DNA from 2 places in the Stenotrophomonas tuberculopleuritidis genome. Region 2 is predicted to be linked to the other one. Evidence: predicted binding sites of a transcription regulator. Region 2 holds the regulator's gene; the other holds the start of a gene.

Region 1 (15,124 bases), 2.1 Mb from region 2:
CGTCTGCGCCGTTGCACTGGCGCTCAGGACCGGGGCCTTTGTGATGCTTTGCAGCAACCGCTGAATACGTTGAAGTTATTGGCGCCCGGCACGGGAAACGGGGTACAAGGGGGGCTGGCCGTGCTGCGCCGCAGGACGGCTTTCCCGTACGCATTCCTTAACATGGCGATTCATATCATTTGTAACTTCTCTGTCGAAGGTGCAGTACGCAATGACGGTTGCCGCTGAGTTCAAGATCGAATACCTGCAGTACCTGGACACGGACGGCACGCTCGTCCGCGATGACCTGCCCGATGCCCTGCGCGATCCGCGCGCGCTGCTGCCGATGTTCAAGCAGATGCTGTTCGTGCGCGTGTTCGACGGCAAGTCGATCGCGTTGCAGCGCACCGGCAAGCTGGGTACCTATGCTGCCTGCCTCGGCCATGAAGCCGCGCACGTGGGCATCGGCGCTGCGATGCAGAAGGACGACGTGTTCGCACCGTCCTACCGCGAATACGGCGCGATGTTCATGCGCGGCGTGCGCCCGCACGACGTGCTGATGTACTGGGGCGGCGACGAGCGCGGCAACGACTACGGCGGCAATGCGGCCAAGGACTTCCCGTTCTGCGTGCCGATTTCCACCCAGTGCCTGCATGCCGCGGGCGCCGCGCTGAAGTTCAAGCTCAACAAGGAGCCGCAGATCGCGGTGGCCGTGTGCGGCGATGGCGGCAGCTCCAAGACCGACTTCTACGCGGCACTGAATTCGGCCGGCGCCTACAAGCTGCCGCTGATCCTGTGCATCGTCAACAACGGTTGGGCCATCTCGGTTCCGCGTTCGGCCCAGACCGGTGCCGAGACGCTGGCACAGAAGGGCCTGGCCGGCGGCCTGCACTGCCTGCAGGTGGACGGCAACGACCTGATCGCGGTGATGGCGGCCATGCTGCAGGCCCGCGAACGCGCGCTGGCCGGCGACGGCGGCACCGTGCTGGAACTGATGACCTACCGCCTGTCCGACCACACCACCGCCGATGACGCGCGCCGCTACCGCGACGACGCCGAAGTGAAGGATGCCTGGCTGCGCGAGCCGATGCTGCGCCTGCGCAAGTACCTGACCAACGCCGGGGTGTGGAGCGAGGAAGAGGAAGCCGCCTGGACCGCCGAATGTGGCAAGCGCGTGGACGAGGAAGTGAACCTGTACCTCAACACACCGGTGCAGCCGGTCGAGGCGATGTTCGATTTCCTCTATGCCGACCCGCCGCAGGACCTGCTGGCCCAGCGTGCCCAGGCGATCGCCCTGGAGCAGCGCCATGGATGAGATCAAGAACGGCGCGCCCGGCGCGCACACCAACGCCGCCGACAGCGCTGCCGTCGCGCGCGGAGAACAGAACATGACCGCCACCCCGATCACCCTCATCGAAGCCATCACCCAGGCATTGGCCTGGGAGCTGGAGCACGACCCGTCGGTGCTGGTGCTGGGCGAGGACGTGGGCGTCAACGGCGGCGTGTTCCGCGCCACCGCCGGCCTGCAGCAGCGCTTCGGCGCCGAGCGCATCCTCGACACCCCGCTGGATGAAACCACCATCGCCGGCCTCACCATCGGCCTGGCCGCGCAGGGCATGAAGCCGGTGGCCGAAGCCCAGTTCGATGGCTTCATGTACCCGATGGTCGACCATATCGTCTGCCATGCCGCACGCCTGCGTTACCGCACCCGTGGCCGCCTGCACTGCCCGATGGTGCTGCGCGTGCCGTGGGGCGGCGGCATCCGTGCGCCGGAACACCACAGCGAAGCCAACGAAGCCATCTTCACCAACGTACCGGGCCTGCGCGTGGTGCTGCCGTCGTCGCCGCAGCGCGCCTACGGCCTGCTGCTGGCCGCGATCCGCGAGCCGGATCCGGTGATCTACATGGAGCCCAAGCGCATCTACCGGCAGTACAAGGAAGTGGTGGTCAACGACGGCGAAGCGCTGCCGCTGGATGTCTGCTTCGTGCTGCGCGACGGCACCGACGTGACCCTGGTGACCTGGGGCGCACAGGTGAAGGAAGCGCTGGAAGCGGCCGACAAGCTGGCCGGTGAAGGCATCAGCGCCGAAGTCATCGACGTGGCCACGCTGCGTCCGCTGGACTTCGCCACCATCGCCGAATCGGTGGCCAAGACCGGCCGCTGCGTGATCGTGCAGGAGGCGCCGAAGACGGCGGGCTTCGGCGCCGAGATCGCTGCGCGCCTGGCCGAGGAATCGATCTACGACCTGCTGGCCCCGGTCGAGCGCGTGACCGGCTACGACACCCACATTCCGCTGTTCCGCCTGGAGATGAAGTATCTGCCGAGCGTGGAGCGGATCGTGGCGGCGGCCAAGCGCGCGGTGGCGGCGGGCTGACATGCGGGCCCGCCTTCTCGGGGCTTACCGCAGCCAGTATTCCAACCCGCTCCGGTTCCGCACCGGCCAGATCGTCGAAGTCGGTGTACGTGACGAGGAATGGCCGGCGTTTGCCTGGGTACGCACCAGCGATGGGCGTGCCGGCTGGGCACCGGTAGCGTGGTTGCAGCCGCTGGACGAAGGTCGCGCAGAAGCCCTGTGCGACTACGACGCCCGCGAGCTGGATGTGGAAAACGGCGAGATGGTCAAGCTTCATCACGAACACGGCGGATGGTGGTGGTCCGAGCGCGCCAATGGCGCGACGGGCTGGCTGCCGGCCCGCGAACTGGAACTGCTGGAAGAGAACTGCACATGAGCCAGACCAAGAACTTCAACCTGCCCGACCTGGGCGAAGGCCTGCCGGACGCAACCATCGTTGAATGGTTCGTCAAGGAAGGCGACGTGATCATGCTGGATGCGCCGCTGGTGTCGATGGAGACCGCCAAGGCCGTCGTCGAGGTGCCCTCGCCGTTCTCCGGCAAGGTGCTGAAGCTGTCCGGCGCAGCCGGTGACATCATCCCGACCGGCTCGGTGCTGGCCAGCTTCGAACTGGACCCGAACCTGCCGCAGCGCGCCGATGGCCAGGACACCGGCCACAGCCACGGCCATGCGGCACCGGCCGCGGCACCCACCCCGCCGCCACTGCCCAGCGCGGCCGCCCCGGTGGCCACCGAAGAGGCCAAGCCGGCCGCTGCCGAGCGTGATGACGCCGGTACCGTGGTCGGCGCGATGCAGAGCTCCAACGCCGTGCATGCCGAACAGGCCGTGGCTGTGGGCGGCGTCAAGGCGGTGCCGGCGGTGCGAGCCACCGCGCGCAAGCTGGGCGTGGACCTCAGCCGCGTGCGCGCCACCGGTGCCGACGGCGCGGTGACCATGGCCGACGTCAAGCAGGCGGCGGCGGATGGCAGTGCCAGGATCGGCGCCGCTCCGGCTCCGGCCGCTGCGGCCCATGCCGCGCCGGCCCCGGCACAGGTGCCGGCTCCGGTGCAGGGCGAAGCGCGCACCCCGCTGTCTGCCGCCGGCAAGCCGATGCGTACCCAGCCGCCGGGCGTGGTCGCCAAGGGCCAGCCGGAACCGCTGAAGGGCGTGCGCCGCAACATGGCGCGGGTGATGGCCGATGCGCACAGCAAGGTCGTGCCGACCACGCTGAACGACGACGCCGACATCCACGCCTGGCTGCCGGGCAACGATGTCACCGCGCGCCTGGTGCGTTCGATCGTGGTCGCCGCACAGAAGGTGCCGGCGATGAACGCCTGGTTCGACGGTGAAGCGCTGACCCGCACCCTGCATGCGCAGGTGGACATCGGCATCGCCGTGGACACCGACGACGGCCTGTTCGTGCCGGCGCTGCGCAACGCCGACATGCTCGACGCACGCGGCATCCGCGAAGGCGTCAACCGACTGCGCGAGCAGGTGGAATCGCGTTCGATCGCCGCCTCGGAACTGAGCGGCTACACCATCTCGCTGTCCAACTTCGGCATGTTCGCCGGCCGCTACGCGACCCCGGTCGTGGTGCCGCCGTGCGTGGCCATCGTCGGTGCCGGCCGTGCCCGCCACCAGATGACTCCGGTGATGGGCGGCGTGGAAGCGCACAAGGTGATCCCGCTGTCGGTCACCTTCGACCACCGCGCGGCCACCGGCGGTGAAGCGGCACGCTTCCTGCGCGCGATGATGGACGACCTGGCACTGGCCAGCTGATCGGTGGCTGCCAACCGTGGGTTGGCACCTGATCTGGAAGAACGCCGGGCACTGCCCGGCGTTTTTTTTCGCCACGGTGGAGCCGCGCCATGCTCGGCCCTGCAAAGATGCGTGCGATCAGCCGCGCGCAACCATGCCCTCGGCGCGGCTGTAGACACGCAGCCGGTGGCCATCCGGATCGGCACCGACGAAGGTGTGGCCGAACGCCAACGTCACCGGCGCCTGCAGGATCTGCACGCCGAGTGCGTGCCACGCATCGTGCATCTGCTGTACGGCGTCGGGATTGGCGACCACCATCGCCAGTTCGGCGGCGCCGGCCTGCGCAGACACCGGTGGCTGCACGTCGTCGCGCTGCCACAGGCCCAGTGCAGCGCCATCGCCGAGCAGGAACAGGGCAAAGCCGGGCGACTGTTCGACCGGCGCTTTGCCGAGGATGCCGCTGTAGAAGGTGACGCTGGCGGCGACGTCATGTACGTACTGCAGCAGGGTGCTGGGCGTGAACATGGGGAAGCTCCGTTGTTGGGAGCGTTCATGGTGGTATGGCCTTGCTGACAGATTCTGTCAGTAGCGGCGAGCAGCCTCGGCGCTACGAGCGATCCAGCCAGTCGGGCGCGATGCCCTGCGCCTTCTGCCAGCGCCGCAGCAGGGTGGCGCGCGGCACCAGGTAGCGATCCTGCAGCACACGCACCTGGCGGATGCGGTCCAGGCGGAAATGACGGAAGTCCTCGCGGCGCTCGCACCACGCCGCCAGCATCGGCACGTCATCGAAGTAGCCCAGCGCGAACGGCCAGACGATGCGCGCACTACGCTGGCCCTGTGCATCCTGGTAGCCGAACTGCAGGCGCAGCTGCGCACCCACGGCCTCACGCACGGCGCGCAGCCGCGCGGCGGGAACCCTGGCCGCAGCGCGCGAAGGGCCCACGCGCAGGCCACTGTCACGCAGCGCTTCGCGACGCGCGGCCGGCAATACGTGCGCGATGCGCGCCAACGCATCACGTGCGGCCTCGGCCAGTGCCGGCTCGGTGCGTGCCGCAACCCAGCGCAGGCCCAGCACCAAGGCATCGATCTCTGCGGGTGGCAGGGTCATCGGCGGCAAGGTATCGCTGGGTGCCAGCTGGTAGCCGACGCCGGCCTCGCCGCGCAGATCGGCGCCCTGCTCACGCAGGGTTTCGATATCGCGGTACAGCGTGCGCAGGCTGATACCCAGGGCATCGGCCAGCGCCTGTCCCGCCACCGGCCGCCGATGGCGGCGCAGCAGCTGCAGCAGCTGGGTCAGGCGCAGCGCACGCGACATCAGCCGACCAGATTCCGCGAGGGCACCACGTGCTCGCCCGGCGCAGGTGCCAGCGCGGCATCCACCAGCGCGGCGGCAATGCACTCGGCCGGATTGATCCGCCAGGCCCGTGGCAGCACCGGGTCCAACGCGCCCAGCACCTTCAGCGCGAACGCTTCACCACGTCGCACCTGCTGGCGATGCCCGCCGATCAGGCCGGGCCGCACGAGGGTGAGCGAGGCGAATTCCAGCGCGCGCAGGTCGCACTCCAGCTCGCCTTTCACCCGGCTGTAGAACACCGCCGAATGCGGGTTGGCGCCCGCTGCGGAGTTCAGCACGAAAGCCCTCGCGCCCTGGGTACGCGCCATGCGGGCGAACGCCAACGGGTAGTCGTGGTCGATCCGGTAGAACGCCTCGCGACTGCCGGCCTGGGCCATGGTGCTGCCCAGCGCGCAGATGACCGCGTCCACCTGCGCCCAGTCCGGCGCTTCGGGCAACGCGTCGAAGGACAGCACGGGCGCGTGCAGCCTGGCATCGCGCAGCTCCAGCGGCCGCCGCGTGGGCGCCACCACGGCGCGGCAGCGCGGGTCCTCCAGCAGCATCGGCAGCGCCAGCCCCCCGACCATCCCGGTCGCGCCCAGCAACATCACACGCATACCCACCCTCACTGCGGCATTCTGTGGCCCCATGCTATCCGTTCAAGCCGTGCGCGGCCGCGCCGATATGCTGGAACCAGCCCCTGCCACCCCGGGATTCGCTTCATGACGGACCAGCCTGACCATCGCCCTGCCCCCGGCACCGCCCTTGGGCCGCCGGCGCGCGTGCGCGCGGTGGCCGATGATGGGCTGGGTGACCGCGTGGTCCTGCAGGGCGGCGGCGGCGTGGCGCTGCAGCAGCTGTTCGCCGGCGCCGACGCGCCCGAGCCGCTGCTGGCCGCATTCGCCAACGGCATGGCGACCCTGCCCGGCGAACTGGGCGACATGGGTGACCGCCTGCAGTCGGCGCAGGCCAGCGCCGACTGGCCGCGCTATGGCCGGGCCATGCGGCAGCTGATCGACAAGTACATCCGCACCATCGAGCAGCATTCGCCCGACGGCCAGCCCGACAGCCTGCGCCTGTCCGAGCAGCTGCGGCTGCTGCTGGGCGGCGCGGTGGTCGCCCTGCTGCAGCACGATCCCGATCTGCGCGAGCAGGCGCAGCTGCTGGCCGGGCGCCTGCGCCAGTGGCAGCCCGGCGCGGCGCTGGAGCCGATCGAACAGGGCGTGCGCGAACTCGGCCACCAGATCGGCGTGCGTGCCGAGAGCTGGCAGGAGCAGCAGGCGCTGCTGCTGGAGCTGTTCGCGCTGCTGCTGGAGAACGTCAGCGAACTGCTGGACGACCGCAGCTGGCTGCAGGGCCAGATCGCGGCGGTGCGCCAGCTGCTGGCCGGGCCGCTGGAGGCCGAATCGGTCGAGCGCACCCGTGCCGAACTGCGCGAAGTGATCTACAGGCAGGGCCTGCTGCGGCAGGGCATCGATGAATCCAAGGCGGCCATGCGCGGCCTGATGGGCGAGTTCATCGAGCGCATGGACGGCATGGCCGCCAGTACCGGCGAGTACCATGACCGCATCGGCAGCTATGCGCTGCGGCTGCGTGAATCGCGCAGCATTGCCGACCTCAACCATCTGCTGCAGGAAGTGATGCAGGACACCGGCAAGGTGCAGCTGCAGGCGGCACAGGCCCGCGACCACCTGGCGGCGGCGCGGCAGGAGGTGGAACAGGCCGAGCAGCGCATCACCGTGCTGGAACAGGAACTGCGTGCGGCCGGCGACCTGGCCCGCATCGACCCGCTGACCCAGGCGCTGAACCGACGTGGCCTGGATGAACTGCTGCAGCGTGAACTGGCCCGCGCCGCACGCCACAACGCACCGCTGGGGGTGGCGATGATTGATCTGGATGATTTCCACCAGACCAACGACCACCATGGCCATGCCGGTGGCGATGCACTGCTGCAGCACCTGGTGGCGGTATGCAAGCTGCTGCTGCGCGCCACCGATGGCATCGCGCGCCTGGGCGGTGACGAGTTCGTGCTGGTACTGCCGGAAACCCCGGGCGCCGACAGCATGGCCACCGTGCAGCGCCTGCAGCGTTCGCTGGCGCACCGCGTACTGACCGTGCAGGACCGGCGCGTGCCGGTGCACTTCAGCGCGGGCCTGGCGCAATGGCAGCCCGGCGATGATGCACAGAGCCTGCTGCGGCGCGCCGATGATGCGCTGTACGAGGCCAAGCGCCACGGCAAGAACCGCGTGCAGGCGGGATGATGCGATCGGCCGGGCATGCCCGGCGCCGGCAGCGGGCGTTCGGCAGCGCCGGGCCGTGCCCGGCGGCCAATGTCACCGGCCGCGCAGCTTCTGGAACCCGGTCACCGCTGCCAGCACGATCGCGCCGGCAATGATGCCGACCACCATGTTGCCCAGCGCGCTGACCAGCCAGCCCCACTGGCCCTCGCCGCCCAGCGCCTGCACCGCGTGGTGCAGGGCCGGCACGTTGTGCACCAGGATGCCGCCACCGACCAGGAACATGGCCGCGGTGCCGGCCACCGACAGGAACTTCATCAGCCATGGCGCCGACACCAGCAGGGCACGCCCCACTGCCGCCAGCGCCGCGCCCTTGCGTGACAGGTACAGGCCGAGGTCGTCCAGCTTGACGATGCCAGCCACCAGGCCATAGACGAATACGGTCATTGCCAGTGCGATGACCACCAGCGTGCTGACCTGGTTGACGAACGTCGCAGTGGCCACGACGCCCAGCGAGAGCACGATGATCTCCGCCGACAGGATGAAATCGGTGCGGATCGCGCCCTTCACCTTGTCCTTCTCCCACGCAACCATGTCCACCTGCGCGTCGGCCAGGGCCTTGCGCCGTTCGGCCTGGTGTTCGGCATCTTCTTCGGCCGAATGCAGGAAGCGGTGCGCCAGCTTCTCCACGCCTTCGAAACACAGGAAGGCGCCGCCGATCATCATCAGCGGCACGATGAGCGGCACGTTCCAGCCGCGGCCGTGCAGCCAGGCCTCCAGCGCGCTGATCGCCAGCGCCGCCGGTACCAGGATCACCTTGTTGACCAGCGAACCCTTGGCCACCGCCCACACCACCGGCAGCTCGCGGTTGGCATTCACCCCGGTCACCTGCTGCGCGTTCAGCGCCAGGTCGTCGCCCAGCACGCCGGCGGTCTTCTTCGCGGCGACCTTGGTCAGGACCGAGACGTCGTCGAGCAGCGAGGCGATATCGTCGAGCAGGGCAAACAGGCTGGCACCGGCCATGGGGAATCCAGGAAAGGGAATGGGCAGATTCTGACCGATCCGGCGGGGGCTGCGGAAGATGGCGGGTTCACCGCGTGACGACCCTGCTGCAGGGACACTGGGGCTGCTACCCGTTCCGTTGCGCATGGGCCAGCGCTACCGGCATCGGCGTGGCCGCCGGGCATGGCCTGGCGCTGCCGGCCATCGTCTGCAAGGAGTTCCGCTTGAGCAATCCGCCCACCGCCGCTGGCAACCCTCAACTGGTGAAAGGCATGAACCGGCGCAGCCAGATCCTGCGCCTGCTGATGCGCTATCGCCATTCGGGGGTGTTTTCCGGCATGAACCTGGACGCGGCCGGCAGCCACAGCGATGTCCCGCCGGAAAGCAATCCCGAACAGTTCGTCAGCGACCTCGAAGCGCTCGGCCCTACCTTCGTCAAGCTTGGGCAGATGCTGTCGACCCGGCCGGACATGGTGCCGGTGGAGTTCGCCACCGCCCTGGAGCGCATGCAGGAGAAGGTGGCCGAGATTCCGGTCGAGCGCATCCATGCCATCGTCGAGCAGGAGCTTGGCGCACCGGTGAACAAGCTGTTCGCCGCATTCGATCCGCATCCACTGGGTTGCGCGTCCATCGCCCAGGTGCATCGTGCGGTGCTGCACGATGGCCGCGAGGTCGCGGTGAAGGTGCAGAAGCCGGAGGTGGCCGCTCAGCTGCGCTCGGACCTGGAGGTGCTGCGCAGCTTCGCGCTGGCCGCCGACCACCTGACCCAGGTCGGTCGCCGCGTGCGCCTGCGCGACTGGCTCAATGAATTCGCCAAGACCCTGATGCAGGAGCTGGACTACCACGCCGAGGCGGAGAACCTGGCGCGCTTCGGCCGCCACCTGAAACCGTTCCGCCGGCTGTGGATTCCGCAGCCGCTGTGGGACTACTGCAGCCATCGGGTGCTGACCATGGAACTGGCCAGCGGTGTGCGTGTGGACGCGATCCCCGATGTACGCCGCACCGAACAGGCGATGGACCCGCTGGCCGCCGCCTTGATCCGCGGCTACCTGGACCAGATTTTCGTGCACGGCGAGATCCATGCCGATCCGCACCCCGGCAACCTGCGGGTGATGCCCGACGGCCGCCTGGCGATCTTCGACCTGGGCATGGTCGCGCACATGCCGCCGCGCCTGCGCGAGCGCCTGCTGAAGATCCTGTTCGCGGCGGTCGATGGCCGTGGCGAGGAAGTGGCCGACGATCTGATCAGCATCAGCACGCGGCTGGAAGCCTTCGACGAAGAGCGCTACCTGCGCGAGACCGGGCAGCTGATCGCGCGCTATGCGGCCAGCGCCAACTTTTCCGAAGGCCGGGTGGTGCTGGACATGGTGCGCATCGCCACGTCCTCCGGACTGCGCACGCCGCCGGAACTGAGCCTGCTCGGCAAGGCCCTGCTGAACCTGGAAACCGTGTGCCGGCTGCTGGCACCGGAGCTGGATACGCGGCGCATCGTCGAGCGCCAGCTGCAGCACGTGATGCGCGCGCGCCTGAAAAAGTCGCTGTCGGCCGCCAACCTGGCCAGCGAGGCGATGGAGCTGCAGCAGCTGCTGCGCGATGGGCCGCGCAAGCTGTCGGACATCATGGCACTGCTGGCCGAGAACCGCCTGCAGATGAAAGTGACCGGGCTGGAAGAGTCGCGGTTGATGGAAAACCTGCAGAAGATCGCCAACCGCGTGGCCGCCGGCATCATCAGCGCGGCACTGATCATGGCCGCCGCGATGATGATGAGGATCGACACCGGCTGGCACGTATTCGGCTATCCGGCCATCGCCCTGGTGCTGCTGCTGATCGGCGTGGCGCTGGGCCTGGGCATCGTGACCAGCGCATTGCTGTTCGATCGCCGCGCACGTGCACGCGAAGAGCGCGGCCACCGCTAGCACCGCGCGGCAGCGCAGCGGTGCGATGCGCGGAACTGCTGCATTCAGGCGGTTTTTAATGCAATCCAGCGGAAGTCTTCACGCTCGAATTACGTTCGTCGCGTGATCGCGCGCGCACGATTTCAACAAACATTTCAGTCAGGTTCGTGCATGCACTATCGGGTCATCGGCCTGTCATACAGATGTGCTTGCGGCAGCGCCGGTCGGATGGACACGCGTCGGTACGACGTCCATCGCCACCACCCCGTCACTGCCGAAGCTGCCTATGCTCTGGATTCTGCTGCTGTCGTTGTTGCTGCTGTCCTGGTTGTTCCTCGCGTCCGCGAAGTGGGTGTGGTGGAAGGCCGGCCTGTTCTCGCTGCTGCTGCTGGCACTCAGTGCCTGGTGGCTGATCGACAAGTTGTCCGGAGACGGACTCAACGCTGCCACCCTGTATCACCTGGGCGCCGACATGGAAGGCGCCGGCGTTGCTGATTTCAAGGGGTATATCGCCGGCTTCCTGGTGCTGGCCGCGGTCTCGCTGCTGCCGCTGTTCGCCACGCGGGTGAAGCGCTGGCACCATCCCTCTGCCGGCGGCGCGTGGTTTGCCGGGTTCGCCGCCGTGTGGGTCGCCACGCTCATGATCAGTCCATTGGCACGCGACGGCCAGCGCCTGTACCAGCAGTTGCGGCCGGTGGATTTCGCACGCATCGCGCCGGAGTACCAGGTGCCGACGCAACCGCTGCAGCGCCCGCGCAACATCGTCTGGATCTACGGCGAAAGCCTGGAGCGCACCTACCTGGATGAGGCCGTGTTCCCCGGGTTGATGCCCCATCTGAACCGCCTGGCCGGCAGATCGCTGGATGTGCGCGGCCTGGCTTCGGCCGAAGGCGGCGGCTGGACCATTGCCGGGCTGGTGTCCTCCATGTGTGGCGTCCCGCTGACCACCGCGCAGGGCGATGAGAACAGCATGGACCGGATGGGCAGCTTCCTGCCCAAGGCGGTGTGCCTGGGCGACTACCTGAAACAGCAGGGCTACACCAATCACTACCTGGGCGGCGCCAACGGCCAGTTCGCCGGCAAGGGCCAGTTCCTGTCCAGCCACGGCTTCGATGAAGTGCATGACCTGGCCTGGTTCAAGCAGCAGAAGAAGATCGGCCGCATCCACTACTCGGCCTGGGGCGTGCACGACGACGTGCTGCTGGACACCGCCTACCAGCGTTTCGAACAGCTCTCGCGCGCCGGCGCACCGTTCATGCTGACCACGCTGACGATGGATACCCACCACCCGGCCGGGCACCTGCCGGTGTCGTGCAAGGGCGAGCGTTACCAGAGCCGGTACGGCAACATCGGCCTGCTCAATGCACTGAAGTGCACCGACCGGCTGATCTCGCAGCTGGTCGAACGCATCCAGGCCAGTCCGTACGGCAAGGACACGCTGATCGTGATCGCCTCCGACCATCTGGCCATGCCCAACGACCTCAGCCATGTACTGGCCAGCCAGAAACGCGAGAACCTGCTGCTGTTCCTGGGCGACGGCGTGGCCCCGCGCCAGCTGGCGGCGGAGGAGGCTTCGACGCTGGACTCCGGTGCCACCCTGCTCAGCCTGCTCGACCCCGCGCTGAACACCCTCGGCTTTGGCCGCTCGCTGCTGGATGACACGCGTGCACCGAGTGCCAGCGTCGCCGCGCATCGCGACGGTGGCCGCGACTACCCGCAGTACCTGGCCTTTGCCCGTTCGCTGTGGCTGGGCGAGCCGACCCGGCAGCTGAAGATCGATGGCGATGACCAGGTGGTGGTGGGCCTGCAGCACGTGCAGCCGCCGGTGCTGCTGGAATACGACAAGGACTGGGACCTGAAGTCGGTGTACCTGGAAAACACCTCGCGCCAGTTCGACGACGCCGATCCGGACAACACCCTGGCCTACATCGATCGCTGCACCGCGTTCGAGGATGGGTCGGCCGACGGCGACTGGTGTGCGCTGCTGGTCAACCGTGACAACGGCATCAAGCTGTACCGCGATGACGATCTGCGCGGCGGCATCGCGGTGGATGCGCCGCTGGAAGCGCTGCAGGGCCCCCGTCCGAGCGTGCGCCAGGCGCACATGATCACCCAGAAGGGGCGCCGCACCCGCGCCGGGCAGTACATGCTGCAGCTGGTGGCGAGCACGCGGCCGGATCGCGGCTTCTGGATCGAAGCGGTGTCTTCGCAGCGCAAGGTGGTGCTGGCCCAGCAGTGGGTGCAGCCGGATGCGGATGGCAGGATCAACGTGTCCTTCGGCCTGGACCATGCCGTGGACGATCTGGAGATCCGCGCCTGGTTGAACCATGCCGAGACGCTGGCGGTGGATACGTTCGCGCTGGTGCCTTCGCGCAACCGACCGCGGGGGTAGGGTTCTTTGCAGGGCTGCGCCCTGCACCCGCCGAAGCAACGGCCGAAGCAACAGCAACGGCAACAGCGGGCATTCCGTGGGATGGCGGGGTGGGTCCGGTTGCGGGAGACGCCGTAAACCCATCCATGGGGGCTTGGCCGCGGCATCCATGCCGCGGACACTCCCGCAACCGGACCCACCCCGCCTTCGACAGTTTTCCACGATCTGTCGGAAATACTATTGGGGTCAGATCCGTTTTCCGGAGGAAAACGGATCTGACCCCATATTGATTTCGCTATCTGACAAACGTGTCGACCAAGGTCGACACCTACCGACAGCCGCAGGAATCTGTCAGAGGTGGGGCGGTGTGGGTTGGCAGGACCGTTGGCGCCATGGATGGCGCCATCGAGCCCCCATGGACGGGTTTACGGCGTGTCCTGACAACCCACACCGCCCCGCCAAACCACGGAATGCCCGCTGCTGCCTTTGCCGTTGCTTTTGCTTTTGCTGTTGCTCCGGCTCGTAGCGGGTGCAGGGCGCAGCCCTGCAGAGAAACCCCTACTCCTGCGGGTCGCGGGTGATGTGGATATCGGTCGGGGTGGACAGCGGGATGTTCCGCTCGGCCAGGATCTGCAGCAGGCTGAAATAGAGGTCGCTGCGGGCGGCGTAGACCTGCCGCGGGCTGGCGACATAGGCGAAGCTGTTGATGGTGATCTGACCGCCGGCAATGCTGTCGATGTACACCGTCGGTGCCGGCTGCTGCAGCACGCTGTCATGGGCGCCATAGGCCTCCAGCAGCGCCTCGCGCAGGCCACCGACATCGGTGCTGGGCGGCACCGCGAACTGGATCTGGATGCGGCCCTGGTTGTTGCCCATCGTCATGTTGCGCACGGTCTTGGTGACCAGCTCGGAGTTGGGCACGATCAGCGTCGACTTGTCGCCCACCTGGATCTCGGTGGAACGCAGGCTGATGCGTCGGATGTCCCCTTCCTGATCGCCAAGCTTCACCCAGTCGCCGATCTTCACCGGACGCTCGGCCAGCAGGATCAGGCCGGACACGAAGTTCTGGGTGATCACCTGCAGGCCGAAGCCGATACCCACCGACAGCGCGCTGACCAGCAGCGCGAGCTTGCTCAGCTGCAGGCCCATCGCGCTCAGCGCCCAGATCACCGCGATGATGATGCCCAGGTAACGGGCCACCGTACTGACCGAGTTGCGGGCCCCCAGATCCAGTTCGGTCTTCGGCAGGTACGTGTCGGTCAACCAGCGCTGCACCAGCTGGGTAACCGCCAGCCCCGCCAGCAGCACCAGCACCGCCAGCACGATCCGCACCGGCTCCAGCTTGGTCCCGCCGATATCGAAGCCGGTGGTGAACAACGAGGAGAAGCGCTCCACCACTGCACCGATGTTGCCGAACGGCGCCACCAGCGCCAGCAGGGCGATCAGCACGACGATGGTGCGCAGGGCGGCCGACAACAGCACGCCGGCCTGCTCCAGCCGCGATACGCTCAGGCCGGTGCTGAGCAGGATGGTCTGGCCGACCCGGCTGTCGGCGTTGAGCAGCCAGGTGCTCAGGTCATCGACGAACTTGAACAGCAGTGTCGCTGCCAGCACCACGATGCTGCCGCCGATCAGCTGCTGGTTCACGAACTTGGCGAGGTTCAGGTACCCCATCAGGGTGGCGATGATGGCCGCCACCACCGCGATGTTGCCCGCCACCCGCGCCAGCACCAGCCAGCTGCTGCGCCGCACCGGCGTGCTCGTTCCGAGGCCGTCGGCCTGTGCTTCCAACTTGGCTTCGGCCTCGGCGGTCTGCCGGCGGTGCAGGCGTGCCAGGGTCACCAGCATGGCCATGATCAGGCCGAGGTAGGTCAGGGCGATCAGGCCGTCCAGCGCCACCGTGGTCACGTCGCTGGTGCGCGTGGCCTGGTCCAGCGCCACCAGTACCGTGCTCAGCCAGGCCAGCGCTGCCGCGCCCCAAGCGTACTTGCGCAGCTTGAGCGCGGCGGTGTCATCCAGATTCAGCAGCCGCCACGAGGGCCGCTTGGGCACCAGCAGGCAGGCGCTGAGCGCGGCGATGAACGCGGCGCGGAAGGTCGCCGTTTCCAGTCCTTCGGCCACCACCTGCAGGCGCGGCGCGATCGCGTCGATCGCATCGAGTGCGGCCACCAGCACCACCACCGCGTAGCCGGGCAGCAGGGTGCCGACCAGCAGCA
Region 2 (15,124 bases):
CGCGCAGATGAGCGACCCGTTGCGTGGCGGCACGTCCGGTGTCATCGGGCAGTGGTTCTACCTGCTGTTCGGGCTGCTGTTCTTCACCGCCAATGGCCACCTGGCACTGATCTCGCTGGTGGTGGACAGCTACCGGGCACTGCCGATCGGGGCGCCGCTGCCCGATCCGCACGCCTTCTTCAGCATTGCGCCCACGTTCCTGCTGACCGTGTTGCGCGGCGCCCTGACCCTGGCCATCCCGCTCACCGTGGCGATGCTGGCGGTGAACCTGGCCTTCGGCGTGCTTGCGCGCGCGGCGCCGGCGCTCAATCCGATCCAGCTGGGCCTGCCGGTCTCGCTGCTGCTGGGCCTGTTCCTGCTCACCCTGCTGGCGGGCGAAATGGGGCCGCCGGTGCAGCGCCTGTTCGACGCGGCCTTCCAGGCATCCGATGCGGTGACCCGCTGACGCGGTCATCACGCCCTGCTGCTTGCCGTCCCCCCCCGGGCGCGCGTTAGAGTGAATGCGCAGCGACCGGGGGGACGCTGCACCCGGCGGCCGTGCTGGCCGCCCGCCTTATGCATGCCCCACCGTGGTTTTTCCGTTGACAGGCAGGTCCGGGAGACTGACGAATGCTGGTAGGCACGTACAACCCGTGGTTGGTGGCCACCTCGCTGCTGGTTGCGGTACTGGCCTCGTATACCGCGCTGGCCATGGCCGGGCGCACGGTCACCGCACCCGGCAAAGGGGCCACCTGGTGGTGGCGCCTGGGGGGCGGCTTCGCGATAGGCCTGGGCATCTGGTCGATGCACTTCATCGGCATGCTCGCCTTCGACCTTCCCATCGCGCTGGGCTACGACCTGCCGATCACCCTGCTGTCGCTGGCCCTGGCCATCGCTTCATCGGTGTTCGCGCTGTGGCTGGTATCGCTGCGCACCCTGCCCCACCCGCGGCTGGCCGGCGGCGCCCTGTTGATGGGCAGCGGCATCGCCGCCATGCACTACGTGGGCATGGCGGCGATGCGCATGCAGCCGGGCATCGATTACCACCTGGGCTGGCTGTTGCTGTCGCTGCTGGTCGCGGTGGCGGCGTCGTGGACCGCACTGTACGTAGCGTTCCGCCTGCGCGCCCAGCACACCCGCAGCGGCGACCGGCTGGCGGCAGCCGGCCTGCTCGGCCTGGCCATCGTCGGCATGCACTACACCGGCATGGCCGCCGCGCGCTTTCCCGAAGGCAGCGTCTGCGGCGCGGCGGTGGGCGATGGCCTGCAGAACGACTGGCTGGCGATCCTGGTGGTGCTGCTGACGGTGGCCATCCTGGCCGTGGTCCTGGTGGTGTCCTGGCTGGACCAGCGGGTGGAGTCGCAGCTGCTGCGCCTGCGCAATTCGATGCTGAGCACCTCGCTGACCGACGCCCAGCAGGAACTGACCCAGGCCGCGCTGCACGACCCGCTCACCCGCCTGCCGAACCGCCTGCTGCTGCAGCGGCGCATCGTGCAGGCGCTGGCCGAGGCCGAACAGGGCGGCAGCCGCTTCGCGGTGATGTTCATGGACCTGGACGGCTTCAAGCAGGTCAATGATGCCTACGGCCACCAGGCCGGCGATGCGCTGCTGGTCGCCGTGGCCGAGCGCACCCGCCAGCTGCTGCGCCCCCATGACCTGCTGGCCCGCCTGGGCGGCGACGAATTCGTGATGGTGGTGCGCATCGAGAACGACGAGGACCTGCCGACCCTGGCACGGCGCATCCTGCAGGCGGTCGGCAGCGGCCCGCTGCTGCCGGACAACGAACTGCAGGTGACCGCCAGCATTGGCGTGGCGATCTGCCCGGACCACGCCGCCAGCGAACGCCAGCTGATGGCCTTCGCCGATGCGGCGATGTACCAGGCCAAGGAATCGGGCCGCAACGCCTTCGTGATGTTCGCCGACTGGATGAACGACAGCGCCGAGCAGCAGTTCCGGCTGCTGGCCGACCTGCGCCGCGCGATCGGTGGCGAGCAGCTGTTCCTGCACTACCAGCCGAAGATCCGCGTGGCCACGCAGAAGGTTGCCGGTGCCGAAGCGCTGATCCGCTGGCGCCACCCCGAACATGGCCTGATCCCGCCGGACCGCTTCATCCGCCTGGCCGAGCGCAGCGGCGCCATCAACGAGATCGGACGCTGGGCGCTGGACCAGGCCTGCCAGCAGCTGCGGCGCTGGCATGACGCCGGCCATGACGGCTGGTCGATGTCGGTGAACCTGTCGCCGGTGCAGTTCAGTTCCCCGCACCTGCTGCAGGACGTGCGCGAGGTGATCGAACGGCACGGCATCGCGCCCCGCAACCTGGTGCTGGAAATCACGGAAAGCGCGGTGATGCGCGATACCGATACCAGCCTGCGGCTGCTGCAGAGTTTCTCGGCGCTGGGCGTGGGTATCTCCATCGACGACTTCGGCACCGGCTACTCCAGCCTGCTGTACCTGAAGCGCCTGCCGGCCACCGAGATCAAGATCGATCACGCCTTCGTCCGCGACCTGGAGCACAGCGCCGAGGACGTGGTGATCGTGTCGGCGATCGTGGCGCTGGGCCATGCGCTGGACATGGACATCGTGGCCGAGGGCGTGGAAACCGCTGCCCAGCGCGCGTACCTGGAGCGGCTGGGCTGCGACTACCTGCAGGGCTACCTGCTGGGCCGCCCGGTCGACGCCGCCCGTTTCATGCAGCTGCACGACCTGCCGCGGCCGCGGGTGGAGCTGGCACAGAACCCGCCGACGGACGATCCCGCCCGGTAACGCCGCCGGGCCACGTGCGGCGGCCGGCCGGCGCGGCCTGCAATGGGCCGCATCACGGAACACTTCTTGCATGCACCCCGGCAACCCCAGCCGCAGTGCCCGTGATGTCCGAGAACGAAGACGCAGGCGAAAAGACCGAACAGCCAACCGAAAAGCGCCTGCGCGACGCCCGTGAACAGGGCAACCTGCCGCGCTCGCGTGAACTGGGCACGGCCGCCGTGTTCGGCGCCGGGGTGATCGCGGTGATGGCCACCAGCGCTTCGATGACCAGCGGTGCCACGGCCTGGATGAAGCAGGCCCTGAGCCCGCCGCAGAGCCTGCGCCAGAACCCGAAGGAACTGTTCGGCCACTTCGGCGACCTGCTGCTGCAGCTGACCTGGGCGATCGCCCCGCTGGTGCTGGTCTGCCTGCTGGCCAGCTTCGTCGCGCCGCTGCTGATGGGCGGCCTGCGCTGGTCGCAGAAGGCATTGCTGCCCGACATCAACCGCCTGAACCCGATGTCCGGCCTCAAGCGCCTGTACGGCGCCGAGGCGGTGGCCGAGTTCGCCAAGTCGCTGCTGCGCATCGCGTTTGTCGGCGTGGCCGCCGGCCTGGTGGTCTGGACCGGGTTCAACACGCTGCGCGGGCTGATCCACCAGCCACTGGAAACGGCCATCGCCGATGGCCTGGGCTTCACCCTGAAGCTGCTGCTGGCCACCGCCGGCGCCATGCTGGTGCTGGCGGCCATCGATGCGCCTTACCAGCGCTGGAACTGGATGCGCAAGCTGAAGATGACCCGTGAAGAGCTGCGCCGGGAAATGAAGGAAAGTGAAGGCAGCCCCGAGGTGAAGGGCCGCATCCGCCAGCTGCAGCAGCAGATGGCCAACCGCCGGATGATGGAGGCGGTGCCCAGCGCCGACGTGGTGGTGGTCAACCCCACCCACTACGCGGTGGCCCTGAAGTACGAGGGCGGGGCCATGAACGCCCCGACCGTGGTGGCGCTGGGGGTGGATGAAACCGCGCTGCGCATCCGTGAAGTGGCCGACGGCAACAAGGTCGCCATCGTCTCCGCCCCGCCTTTGGCACGCGCCTTGTATCGGGAAGGCCAACTCGGCAAGGAAATCCCCGTGAGACTGTATTCAGCCGTCGCCCAGGTCCTGTCCTACGTCTACCAGCTGCGCAGCTGGCGGAGCGGCCCGATGCCGTCCGCACCGCAGATCGCCGTGGATGAATTCGGCAATGGGGGCCGCCCATGAGCGCGCAGGCCCCCGCGTTCAACACCCGCCGTGCGCTGGAGATGATCCGCCAGGGTCTTGGCGCCCCGCTGATCGTGCTGGCGCTGCTGGCGATGGTCGTGGTGCCGCTGGCCGCACCGGTGCTGGATGCGCTGTTCACCTTCAACATCGCCATCTCGCTGATGGTGCTGCTGGCGGTGGTGTACGTGAAACGGCCGCTGGACTTCACCATCTTCCCGATCGTGCTGCTGATCACCACGATGCTGCGGCTGGCGCTGAACGTGGCCTCGACCCGCGTCATCCTGCTCAATGGCCAGAACGGCCACGACGCGGCCGGCAAGGTCATCGCCGCCTTCGGCGAGTTCGTGATCGGCGGCAACTACGCGGTCGGCATCGTGGTGTTCGCGATCCTCACCATCATCAACTTCGTGGTCATCACCAAGGGCGCCGGCCGCGTCTCGGAAGTGACCGCGCGCTTCATCCTGGACGCCATGCCCGGCAAGCAGATGGCGATCGACGCCGATCTCAACGCCGGCCTGCTGACGCGTGAGGAAGCCAAGCTTCGCCGCGAGGAAGTCCGCGAGGAAGCCGACTTCTACGGCGCGATGGACGGCGCCAGCAAGTTCATCCGCGGCGACGCCATCGCCGGCATCCTGATCCTGTTCATCAACATGCTCGGCGGCCTGGCCGTGGGCGTGCTGCAGCATGGCATGCCGTTCGGCGATGCCGCCGCCACCTATACCCTGCTGTCCATCGGTGACGGCCTGGTGGCGCAGCTGCCTGCCCTGCTGGTGTCCAGCGCCGTGGCGATGCTGGTCACCCGCGCCTCGCGCTCGCAGGACATGGCCCAGGCCATGACCGGCCAGGTGTTCGGCCAGTACCGCGCGCTGGCCATCACCGCCGGCATCCTGGGCCTGGTCGGCCTGGTGCCGGGCATGCCCAACGTCGCTTTCCTGACGCTGGCGGCGATCCTCGGTTTCATCGCCTGGAAGCTGTACCGCAAGGGCCAGGCGCCGGCTGCCGATGCAGCCGCCAATGACGCCGCTGCATTGAATGCGCTGGGCCGCCCCGCCGCGCCGGCGGCCACCGCCGAACTGAGCTGGGACGAACTGCGCCCGGTCGACCCGCTGGGCCTGGAAGTGGGCTATCGGCTGATTCCGCTGGTGGACAGCAACCAGGGCGGCGAGCTGATGGCACGCATCAAGGGCGTGCGCCGCAAGCTGACCCAGGACGTAGGCTTCCTGATTCCTTCTGTGCACATCCGCGACAACCTGGAACTGCCGGCCAATGGCTACCGGGTGCTGGTGCATGGCGTGCCGGTGGCCACCGCCGACATCCATCCGGACCGCGAACTGGCGCTGGACCCGGGCAGCGCGCTCGGCCCGCTGGAAGGCATCGCCGGCAAGGACCCGGCCTTCGGCCTGGACGCCACCTGGATCCAGCCGCACCAGCGTGCCCAGGCGGAAACCATGGGCTACACCGTGGTCGACCCGGCCACGGTGGTTGCCACCCATCTGTCGCACCTGATCCGCGAGCATGCCCCGGAACTGCTGGGCCACGAGGAAGTGCAGCACCTGCTGGCCAACCTGGCCAAGAGTGCCCCCAAGCTCGTCGAAGATCTGACGCCCAAGGCGCTGCCGCTGTCGGCGGTGGTGCGCGTCCTGCAGAACCTGCTGATCGAGCGCATTCCGATCCGCCAGCTGCGCAAGATCGCCGAGGCGCTGGTCGAACACGCCGCGCACAGCCAGGACCCGGCCACGCTGACCGCGGCGGTGCGCACCGCGCTGGGCCGCTTCATCGTGCAGGAGATCGCCGGAATGTCGGCGGAGCTGCCGGTGTTCACCCTCAACCCGCAATTGGAACGTGTCTTGCAGGAGTCCACGCAGGGCAACGGCGCCGCGCTGGAACCCGGACTCGCTGAGCGACTGCACCAGAGCCTGGCCGAATGTGTCAGCAAGCAGGAAGCCAGGAACGAGCCGGCGGTGGTGCTGGTGCCGGGCCCGGTGCGTTCCGCGCTGGCCCGCCTGGTCCGCCACAGCGTCCCGTCGCTGTCGGTCCTGGCCTACAGCGAGGTGCCGGAAGACAAGCGCCTGAAGCTGGTCGGAACGATCAGCTGACGCCGCCTCCCGACGCGCCAGAAAACAGACACCACCTCCACAACGCAGCAACCGACAGATTCCAAGGGGAACCCGAACCGTGCAGACCACCGACCACCCGCGTTCTCCGACCGCCACTCCGCCGACTTCGTCCCGTGACCACAGCATGAAAATCAAACGATTCGTCGCCGCCGACATGCGTTCGGCCATGAACCTGGTGCGCAAGGAGCACGGCCCCGACGCCGTGATCCTGTCCAACCGCCGGATCGAGGAAGGCATCGAGATCGTCGCTGCCGCCAACTACGATGAGAGCGCCGTGCAGCGCGCCCTGGAAGCCTCGCGCCGCGAGGTGGCCCCGCCGCCGCCGCCGAAGCCGCGCACCGCTGCCGATGCCGTGATCGCTGCCGTCACCCGCCGCCGCAGCAGCACCCCCGCCGCCGAGCCGGTCGCCGCGACCACGTCGGCGGTCGCCGCCCTCGCCCGCGCCGCGGTGGGCGCCACCGGCCGCACCCTGGACAGCGCCGACGAGATCGTGCCGACCCGCGGCAGCACCGGCTTTGCCGCCACCCTGGCCCGCGCCGCCGTCAATGAATCGACGCTGCCCGAACAGATCTTCGCGCCGTTCGCCGAGGCCATCGTGGCCCCGCCGGCCGCCGCTGCGACGGTCGCGCCGGCCGCTATCAACCGCGCCCGTTTCCAGATCGATCCGCCGCTGGAAGACACCGCCGCACCGATCGCCGCTGCACCGCCGCCGTTGCCGATGGCCATGGCAGCCGCTGCTGCGCCGGCGCCGGACCTGGAGACGGTGCCGGTCGCTGCCGCCACGGTCGCCGCCGCTGCGGTCGAGGCCGCGCCGGCGCCGCTGCCGGCCCTGGCCGTGGCCCCCGCATTGACCCTGGTCGCGCCGGATGACGCCGAGATCCGCCACCTGCGCCAGGAAGTGGCCGGCATGCGCCAGGTGATCGAGCGCGAGATGAACCGCTTCACCGACGAGCGCCTGCGTGGCTGCCCGGTGCGCGCCACCGCGCTGGACCTGATGGACGAGTACGGCTTCGACGCCGGCATCGCCCGCGACGTGGCCATGCAGATTCCGCCGGAGACCGAGGCCCACCGTGGCCGCGGCCTGATGCTGGGGCTGATCTCGCGCAAGCTGCCGATCGCGCCGGTCGATCCGATGGAAGAAGGCGGCGTCATCGCCCTGGTCGGCCCCACCGGTGCCGGCAAGACCACCACCATCGCCAAGCTGGCCTCGCGCTTCGCCGAAGCCCATGCCGCCCGCGATGTCGCGCTGGTCACCACCGATACCCTGCGCATCGGCGCCCGCGAACAGCTGTACGGTTACGGCCGCCAGCTCGGCATCGCGGTGCACGAGGCCAACAGCGGCACCGACCTGGACCAGCTGCTGGAACGCCTGAAGGACTACAAGCTGGTGCTGATCGACACCGCCGGCCTCGGCCCGCGCGACCGCGCGCTGGCTGCCCAGCTGCAGTGGCTGCGCGCGGCCCGCCAGGTCCGCACCCTGCTGGTACTGCCGGCCAACACCAGCTTCGGCGACATGGACGAGGTGGTGCGCCGCTTCGGCGCGGCCAACCTGCAGGGCCTGGTGCTGAGCAAGCTGGACGAGACCGGCCGCTTCGGCAACGCCCTGTCGGTGGCGGTGGACCACAAGCTGCCGATCACCTGGGTGACCGACGGCCAGGACGTCCCGGACGACCTGCACCGCGCCAGTGCAGCCAATCTTGTACTTCGCCTTGAAGATTTGCGCCGCGCGGCCGATATGCCCTGCAACCCGGAGTTGAACCATGCCGTCGCGTGAGTACGCCAAGCTGACCACCACCTTCCCGCTGTCGGCCACCCGCAGCGAGCCGCTGGGCCCTGTGCGCACGATCGCCGTGACCGGCGGCAAGGGCGGCGTGGGCAAGACCAACGTGTCGGCCAACCTGGCCGTGGCGCTGGCCGGCATGGGCAAGCGCACGCTGCTGCTCGACGCCGACCTGGGCCTGGCCAACATCGATGTGATCCTGGGCCTGAACCCCACCAACACCCTGGCCGACCTGGTCGCCGGACGCTGCAGCCTGGACGATGTGATCATCGAGGGCCCCAACGGCGTGCTGGTGGTGCCGGCCGCGTCCGGTCGCCGGCACATGGCCGAACTGGCCCCGGCCGAGCACGTCGGCCTGGTCAACGTGTTCTCCGAACTGGAACGCGAGCTGGACATCATGGTGGTGGACACCGCCGCCGGCATCAATGACGGCGTGCTGACCTTCTGCCAGGCCGCGCAGGACACCGTGGTGGTGGTCTGCGACGAGCCGGCCTCGATCACCGACGCCTACGCGCTGATCAAGGTGCTGTCGCGCGAACGCGGCGTGGACCGCATCCAGGTGGTGGCCAACATGGTGCGCGACCCCAACGAAGGGCGCGTGCTGTATGAGAAGCTGACCCGCGTCTGCGAGAAGTTCCTGGCCGATGTCTCGCTGAACTACCTGGGCTGCGTGCCGCAGGATGACTGGCTGCGCCTGTCGGTGCAGCGCCAGCAGCCGGTGGTGAAGGCCTACCCGTCCAGCCCGGCCGCGCTGGCGATCACCGAGATCGCCCGCCGCACCGCCCGCTGGCAGGCCCCGACCGAACCCCGTGGTGGCGTCGAGTTCTTCCTCGAACGCATTCTCAAGCAGCGTGGGGTGGCCGCATGAAAGGCGCCGCCCAGTACAGGGAAGTCCAGCGCTCGGCGGCGAACGAGGTCATCGCCCAGCATTCGGACCTGGTGCGGCGCATCGCCCACCACCTGGCCGCACGACTGCCGGCCAGTGTCGAGGTGGACGATCTGATCCAGGCCGGCATGATGGGCCTGATCGAAGCCTCGCGCAGTTACGACGCCGACCAGGGCGCCTCGTTCGAGACCTATGCGTCGATCCGCATCCGCGGTTCGATGATCGACGAGATCCGCCGTGGCGACTGGGTGCCGCGTTCGGTGCACCGTCGCGCCCGCGATGCGGCAGCGACCATCCGCCGGCTGGAGCAGAGCACCGGGCGCGCCGCCAGCGCGACCGAGGTGGCCGCAGCCATGGACATGCCGCTGCCGGAGTACCTGCGGCTGATGGAGGATGCCTCGCGCGGCCAGGTACTGAGCCTGGAATCGCGCATCGAAGACCAGGGCGAGCTGGATACCGTCGCCCAGGGCGGCCCGACCCCGCAGCAGGTGCTGGAGCGCGGCGAGTTCGGTCGCGAGCTGGGCAAGGCCATCGGCCACCTGCCCGAGCGCGAGCAGCTGGTGCTGTCGCTCTATTACGAGCAGGAACTGAACCTGAAGGAGATCGGTGCCGTGCTCGGGGTGAGCGAATCGCGGGTCTGCCAGATCCACGGCCAGGCAGTGCTGCGCCTGCGTGGCCGGTTGAAGATTTTCGAGGCCGCCGATGCCGGCCTTGAACAATGAACATGCTCGAGATGGCCGACGCCGGGCTCGAGAGCTGAACAACAAAGGAACTCTGCTTTGAACAAGAACATGCGCATCCTGATCGTCGACGATTTCTCGACCATGCGTCGTATCGTCAAGAACCTGCTGGGCGATCTGGGCTTCACCAACACCGCCGAAGCCGAGGACGGGCATGCCGCGCTGTCGTTGCTGCAGAGCCAGCCGTTCGACTTCGTGGTCACCGACTGGAACATGCCGGTGATGACCGGCATCGAACTGCTCAAGGCGATCCGTGCCGATGCCAAGCTGAAGACCCTGCCGGTGCTGATGGTCACCGCCGAAGCCAAGCGCGAGCAGATCATCGAAGCCGCGCAGAACGGCGTGAACGGCTACATCATCAAGCCGTTCACCGCGCAGACCCTGGAAGAAAAGCTGGGCAAGATCTTCGAACGCCTGGCGGCCAGCGCCTGATGGATACCACGGTCGACAAGAATGCCCTCGCCCAGCGCCTGCAGGAAGCCCTGGACGCGCTGGAATCCGGCGACGAAGCGGCCTGGCGCCAGCGCATCGACGGTCTGGTGGCGGCACGCACCCAGCCGATGATGAGCGGCCTTTCGCGGCTGGCGCGCGAACTGGGCCAGGCCCTGGGCGAGCTGCCGACCGTGCCCGACGAAGCCGGCGAACTGGACGACGCCTGCGCACGGCTGGATCACGTGGTGGCAATGACCGAACAGGCCACCCATCGCACCCTGGACCTGGCCGAGGAATGCCGCAGCCTGACCGAGCAGCTGCGCGCCGATGGCCTGCAGCCGGGCCAGGATGCACAGCTTGAGCGCATCCGCCACAACCTCACCGAGATCGCCCTGACCCAGAGCTACCAGGACCTGACCGGGCAGATCATCCGCCGCGTGGTGGGCATTGTCCGCCGCGTGCACGAAGGTTTCGGCGCGCTCGGGCTGCCGCCGGAACAGCATCGCACCGCCCCGGAACTGGCCGGGCCGGCACTGAAGGGACTGGACCGCCACGCGGTCTCGCAGAACGACGCCGACGACCTGTTGTCGGATCTGGGGCTGTAACCATGGGCGCGGTAGCCGACGACATCACTGCCGATTTCATCATCGAGGCACAGGAAATCCTGGATCGCCTCGGCGAACAGCTGGTGTCGCTGGAACAGGCACCGCAGGACAACGAACAGCTCAACGCGGTCTTCCGCGGATACCACACGCTGAAGGGCGGCGCGGGCTTCCTCGGCATCACCGCGATGGTCGAACTGTGCCACGCCGCCGAAGAGGCGCTGGGCGCCGCGCGCGCCGGCCAGGCCGTGCTGCAGGCCCATCATTTCGATGCGGCCCAGCAATCGCTGGATTACCTGCAGTCGATGCTCGATGCGGTGTCCTCCGGCAGCGAACCGGGCTACGCCCCGCCGGAACTGGTCGCCCAGTTCGACGTGCAGGGCGGCGCCGCGGCGGCGCCAGCGGTGGCGCCGGCAGCGGCCGGCACCGGCGACCTGATCACCGACGACGAATTCGAGGCCCTGCTCGACCAGTTGCATGGCGGCAAGGCGCCGACCACGGTGGCGCCGGCGGCGAAGAAGGCCGACGACATGATCAGCGAGGACGAGTTCGAAGCCCTGCTCGACCAGCTTCACGGCGGCGCCGCCCCGGGCGCCAGCGCGGTTCCTGCGCCGGCGCCGGTCGCAGCGGCGCCGCGACCTGCAGCGCCGGCGGCAGCGGCCGCGCGGCCGGCGGCCAACAAGCCGGTTGCCGAAGCCGAGCACACCGTGCGCGTGGACACCAAGCGCCTGGATGCCATCGTCAACCTGATCGGCGAGCTGGTGCTGTCCCGCAACCGCCTGAAGACCCTGCGCACGCGCCTGCGCGACGAAGAGCTGGATCGTGCGGTGTCCACCCTGGACATCGCCACCGCACGGCTGCAGTCGGCGGTGATGCGGACCCGCATGCAACCGGTCGGCAAGGTGTTCTCGCGGTTCCCGAAGGTGGCCCGCGACGTTGCGCGGTCGCTCAAGAAGGAAGTGGACCTGGAGCTGATCGGTGCCGAGACCGAGCTCGACCGCAATCTGGTCGAAGCGCTGGCCGACCCGCTGGTGCACCTGGTACGCAACGCGATCGACCATGGCGTGGAAATGCCCGACCTGCGCGAGGCGCAGGGCAAGCCGCGGATGGGCCACGTGCGCCTGTCGGCGCAGCAGGAAGGCGACTATGTCAGCATCGAAGTACAGGATGACGGCGCCGGCATCGATCCGGAAAAGCTGCGCGCGAAGGCGCGCGAGAAGGGCCTGATCGATCCGGAAGCGGCCGCCCGCCTGAGCAGCGAGGAATGCCTGCACCTGGTGTTCCTGCCGGGCTTCTCGACCAAGGCGCAGGTCACCGACATCTCCGGCCGTGGCGTCGGCATGGACGTGGTGCAGTCGCGCATCCGCGAGCTGAGCGGCCAGATCCAGATCCAGTCCGAACTGGGCCGCGGCAGCCGCTTCCTGATCCGCGTGCCGCTGACCCTGGCGATCCTGCCCACCCTGCTGGTGCAGGCCGGCGAGGATGTCTACGCGCTGCCGCTGGCGCGCGTGATGGAAGTGCTGCACGCGCCGCGCACCTCGCTGGGCTGGTTCGACGGCCGTGCCGTGCTGGACCGCCGCTCGCACACCCTGCCGCTGGTGGACCTGCGGCAATGGCTGGATGTGACGCCCGCCGCCTCGTCGCTGCTGACCATCGTGGTGCTGCAGGCCGGTGAAGCGCGTTTCGGCCTGGTCGTGGACCAGGTGCGCGGCCGCGAGGAAGTGGTCATCAAGCCGCTGCCGAAGGCGCTGCGCGGCCTGCGCGGCTACGCCGGCGCCACCCTGATCGGCGACGGCCGCATGGCGCTGATCCTCGATGTGGACGGGCTGAGATGAATCCCGCCGGGCATGGCCCGGCGCTGCCTGGCGTTGCCCTTGCCGGCGACCCGAAAACTGTGACCACCGTCTGTACGCGATCTACCGGTGTCTCAAGTCCCATTCATACACGCCGATACCGGACCCATGGATAGACTCAGCCTCATTGGACTTTTCCTCGCCCTGGCCTCGCTGGTCGGTGGCAGCATCCTCAAGGGCGCCGGCCTGGCCTCGCTGTGGTCGCCTGCTGCGTTCGTGATCGTCATCGTCGGCACCATCGCCGCCATCCTGCTGCACACGGCCCCGGCGGTGTTCAAGCATGCCTTCAGGATCGTGCGCTGGGTCGTGCGCCCGCCGCACAGCGACCGCCGCGAGCTGATCCAGCAGATCGTGGAATGGAGCAACATCGCCCGCCGCCAGGGCCTGCTGGGCCTGGAAGCACAGGTGGAGGCGCAGCAGGACCCGTTCCTGCGCAAGGGGCTGCAGCTGCTGGTCGATGGCGTGGAGCCCGAATCGATCCGGCACATGCTGGAAATCGAGCTGAGCAGCCAGGAACACCAGGACCAGGCCGGGGCCAAGGTGTTCGAGGCGATGGGCATCTACGCGCCCACGCTGGGCATCATCGGCGCCGTGCTCGGCCTGATCGCGGTGATGAAGAACCTGGCCGACCCGAGCAAGCTCGGCCACGGCATCGCCGCGGCGTTCACCGCCACCATCTATGGCATCGCCTCGGCCAATCTGCTGTTCCTGCCGATCTCGGCAAAGCTCAAGAGCGTGATCTCGCACAACAGCCGCGACCGCGAGATGGTCATCGAAGGCCTGATCTCGATCGCCCAGGGCGAGAACCCGCGCAACATCGAAACCAACCTCTCCGGTTTCCTGCACTGACATGGCCCGCCGCAAGCACCACGAAGAGCACGCCAATCACGAGGCATGGGCCATCCCCTATGCCGACCTGATGACGTTGCTGCTCGCCTTCTTCGTGGTCATGTACGCGATTTCCTCGGTCAACGAAGGCAAGTACCGGATCATGGCCGACGCCCTCACCGATGCCTTCGGGGGGGCACCGCGCACCATCAACCCGGTGCAGGTGGGCAACAAGCAGGTGCAGGGCGGCGGATGGGACAGCCCGTCGGTGATCAAGTCCGGCACCAAGATTGGCCCCTCGGCACCGGCGCCATCGCACGATCCCACGCTGCTGCCGTCGATGGCCTCGCAGATGCGCATGCCGGTGTCGGTGCACAACCAGGAACAGATCGCGCGTGCCGAGCGCCAGCTCAACAGCATCGCCGACCGCCTGACCGCCGCGCTGGCACCGCTGATCGATCGCGGCATGATCAGCGTGCGCCGCACCGAGCTGTGGATCGAGGTGGAGATCAACAGCGACATCCTGTTCCCGACCGGTTCGGCCGCGCTGGACGTACACGCGCGGCAGACCCTGGCCAGCCTGGCCGGGGTGCTGCGCGACGTGCCCAACAGCGTGCGCGTGGAAGGCCACACCGACAACGTCCCGATCGCCACCGCGACGTTCCCGTCCAACTGGGAACTGTCGGCCGGGCGCGCCGCCAGCGTGGTGCACCTGTTCGCCGACCAGGGCCTGCAGCCGTCACGGCTGGCGATGGTCGGCTACGGCCAGTTCCGCCCGCGCGAAGAGAACGACAGCGCGCAGGGCCGCAACCGCAACCGGCGGGTGATGGTGATCATCCTGGCCGACACCAGCCACGCAGTCGATCCCCTGGGCGAGCGCCTGAACGCCGCCACCGGCGCTGCCGGCTCCGCCCCCGCACAGCCGGCCGCAACGCCGGCTGCCGGTCCCGCTTCCCCCATCGCACCGGTGCAGTTGCCGCCGGTGCCGGCTGGCAGCCGCGTCGGCGCCGCCGTTCCCCCTGCAATGAAGGAGTAATCCGATGCGCATCTGGGCAGTCGCCAACCAGAAGGGCGGAGTCGGCAAGACCACCACCACCCTCGCCCTCGGTCGCGGCTTGGCCGCGCTCGGCCACCGCGTGCTGCTGATCGACCTCGACCCGCACGCCTCGCTGACCCGCGCCTTCGGCGTGCCGATCGAGCCGCCGCCCAGCGGCGTGCTGGAGCTGTTCGGCGCGCCGCCGGCCGATCTCTCCACGCTCAGCCACGCCAGCCGCATCGGCGGGCTGGACTACGTGTGCGCGCAGTCCGCGCTGGCCACGCTGGAACGGCGCAGCGCCAACCAGCCGGGTCTCGGCCTGGCCCTGCAGAACGCCCTGACCCGCCACCAGGACCGGCACGACTACATCCTGCTGGACTGTGCACCGACCCTGGGCCTGTTGATGATCAACGCGCTGGCCGCTGCCGACCGCCTGATCATCCCGACCCAGGCCGAGCCGCTGGCCCTGCATGGCCTGGATGGCATGGTGCGCACCGGTGAAATGGTCGAGCGTTCGCGCCGCCGTCCGCTGCCGATCTCGATCCTGCCCACCCTGTTCGACCGCCGCACCCGTACCGGCAACGAATCGCTGCGCGCGATGCAGGACCGGCACGGCAGCCGCGTCTGGGAAGACGCGATCCCGATCGACACCCGCATCAGCAATGCTGCCGGCCTGACCCTGCCCAGCCTCGGCGAGGACTATCCCGGCCGCGGCCTCGCGGCCTACCGGCGTGCGCTGAACTGGATCCTCGGCGAAGACGCGCGCGTGCTGGAGCAGGCCGCATGAACAGCACCGGCCTGCTCGACGATTACCTCGACGAACTGCTCGGCGACGCGATCGCGTCGGCGCCCCGCAGCGACGCCGCGCCCGCC

Evidence for each region. The regulator FliA, encoded in region 2, starts transcription of late flagellar genes. The targets are predictions, from matches to a motif close to TAAAGTTTNNCNNNCNNNGGCCGATAA.
Region 1: the regulator FliA is predicted to act here: its motif matches at 6,063-6,089, upstream of Q5Z10_RS19820 (GGDEF domain-containing protein).

What each region holds. Positions count from the first base shown of each region.
Region 1 is NZ_CP130831.1:4,330,575-4,345,698, forward strand. It holds gene pdhA (pyruvate dehydrogenase (acetyl-transferring) E1 component subunit alpha) at 212-1,294, shown strand; gene Q5Z10_RS19790 (alpha-ketoacid dehydrogenase subunit beta) at 1,287-2,354, shown strand; gene Q5Z10_RS19795 (SH3 domain-containing protein) at 2,356-2,709, shown strand; gene Q5Z10_RS19800 (dihydrolipoamide acetyltransferase family protein) at 2,706-4,091, shown strand; gene Q5Z10_RS19805 (VOC family protein) at 4,209-4,595, opposite strand; gene Q5Z10_RS19810 (helix-turn-helix transcriptional regulator) at 4,678-5,385, opposite strand; gene Q5Z10_RS19815 (NAD-dependent epimerase/dehydratase family protein) at 5,385-6,020, opposite strand; gene Q5Z10_RS19820 (GGDEF domain-containing protein) at 6,126-7,664, shown strand; gene Q5Z10_RS19825 (DUF808 domain-containing protein) at 7,737-8,663, opposite strand; gene Q5Z10_RS19830 (ABC1 kinase family protein) at 8,867-10,558, shown strand; gene Q5Z10_RS19835 (phosphoglycerol transferase I) at 10,824-12,929, shown strand; gene Q5Z10_RS19840 (DUF3772 domain-containing protein) at 13,467-15,124, opposite strand, start outside.
Region 2 is NZ_CP130831.1:2,267,542-2,282,665, reverse strand. It holds gene fliR (flagellar biosynthetic protein FliR) at 1-445, shown strand, start outside; gene Q5Z10_RS10750 (putative bifunctional diguanylate cyclase/phosphodiesterase) at 610-2,742, shown strand; gene flhB (flagellar biosynthesis protein FlhB) at 2,847-3,977, shown strand; gene flhA (flagellar biosynthesis protein FlhA) at 3,974-6,073, shown strand; gene flhF (flagellar biosynthesis GTPase FlhF) at 6,219-7,868, shown strand; gene Q5Z10_RS10730 (MinD/ParA family ATP-binding protein) at 7,855-8,742, shown strand; gene Q5Z10_RS10725 (RNA polymerase sigma factor FliA) at 8,739-9,482, shown strand; gene cheY (chemotaxis response regulator CheY) at 9,540-9,932, shown strand; gene Q5Z10_RS10715 (protein phosphatase CheZ) at 9,932-10,537, shown strand; gene Q5Z10_RS10710 (chemotaxis protein CheA) at 10,540-12,369, shown strand; gene Q5Z10_RS10705 (flagellar motor protein) at 12,496-13,236, shown strand; gene motD (flagellar motor protein MotD) at 13,238-14,251, shown strand; gene Q5Z10_RS10695 (ParA family protein) at 14,256-15,038, shown strand; gene Q5Z10_RS10690 (chemotaxis protein CheW) at 15,035-15,124, shown strand, end outside.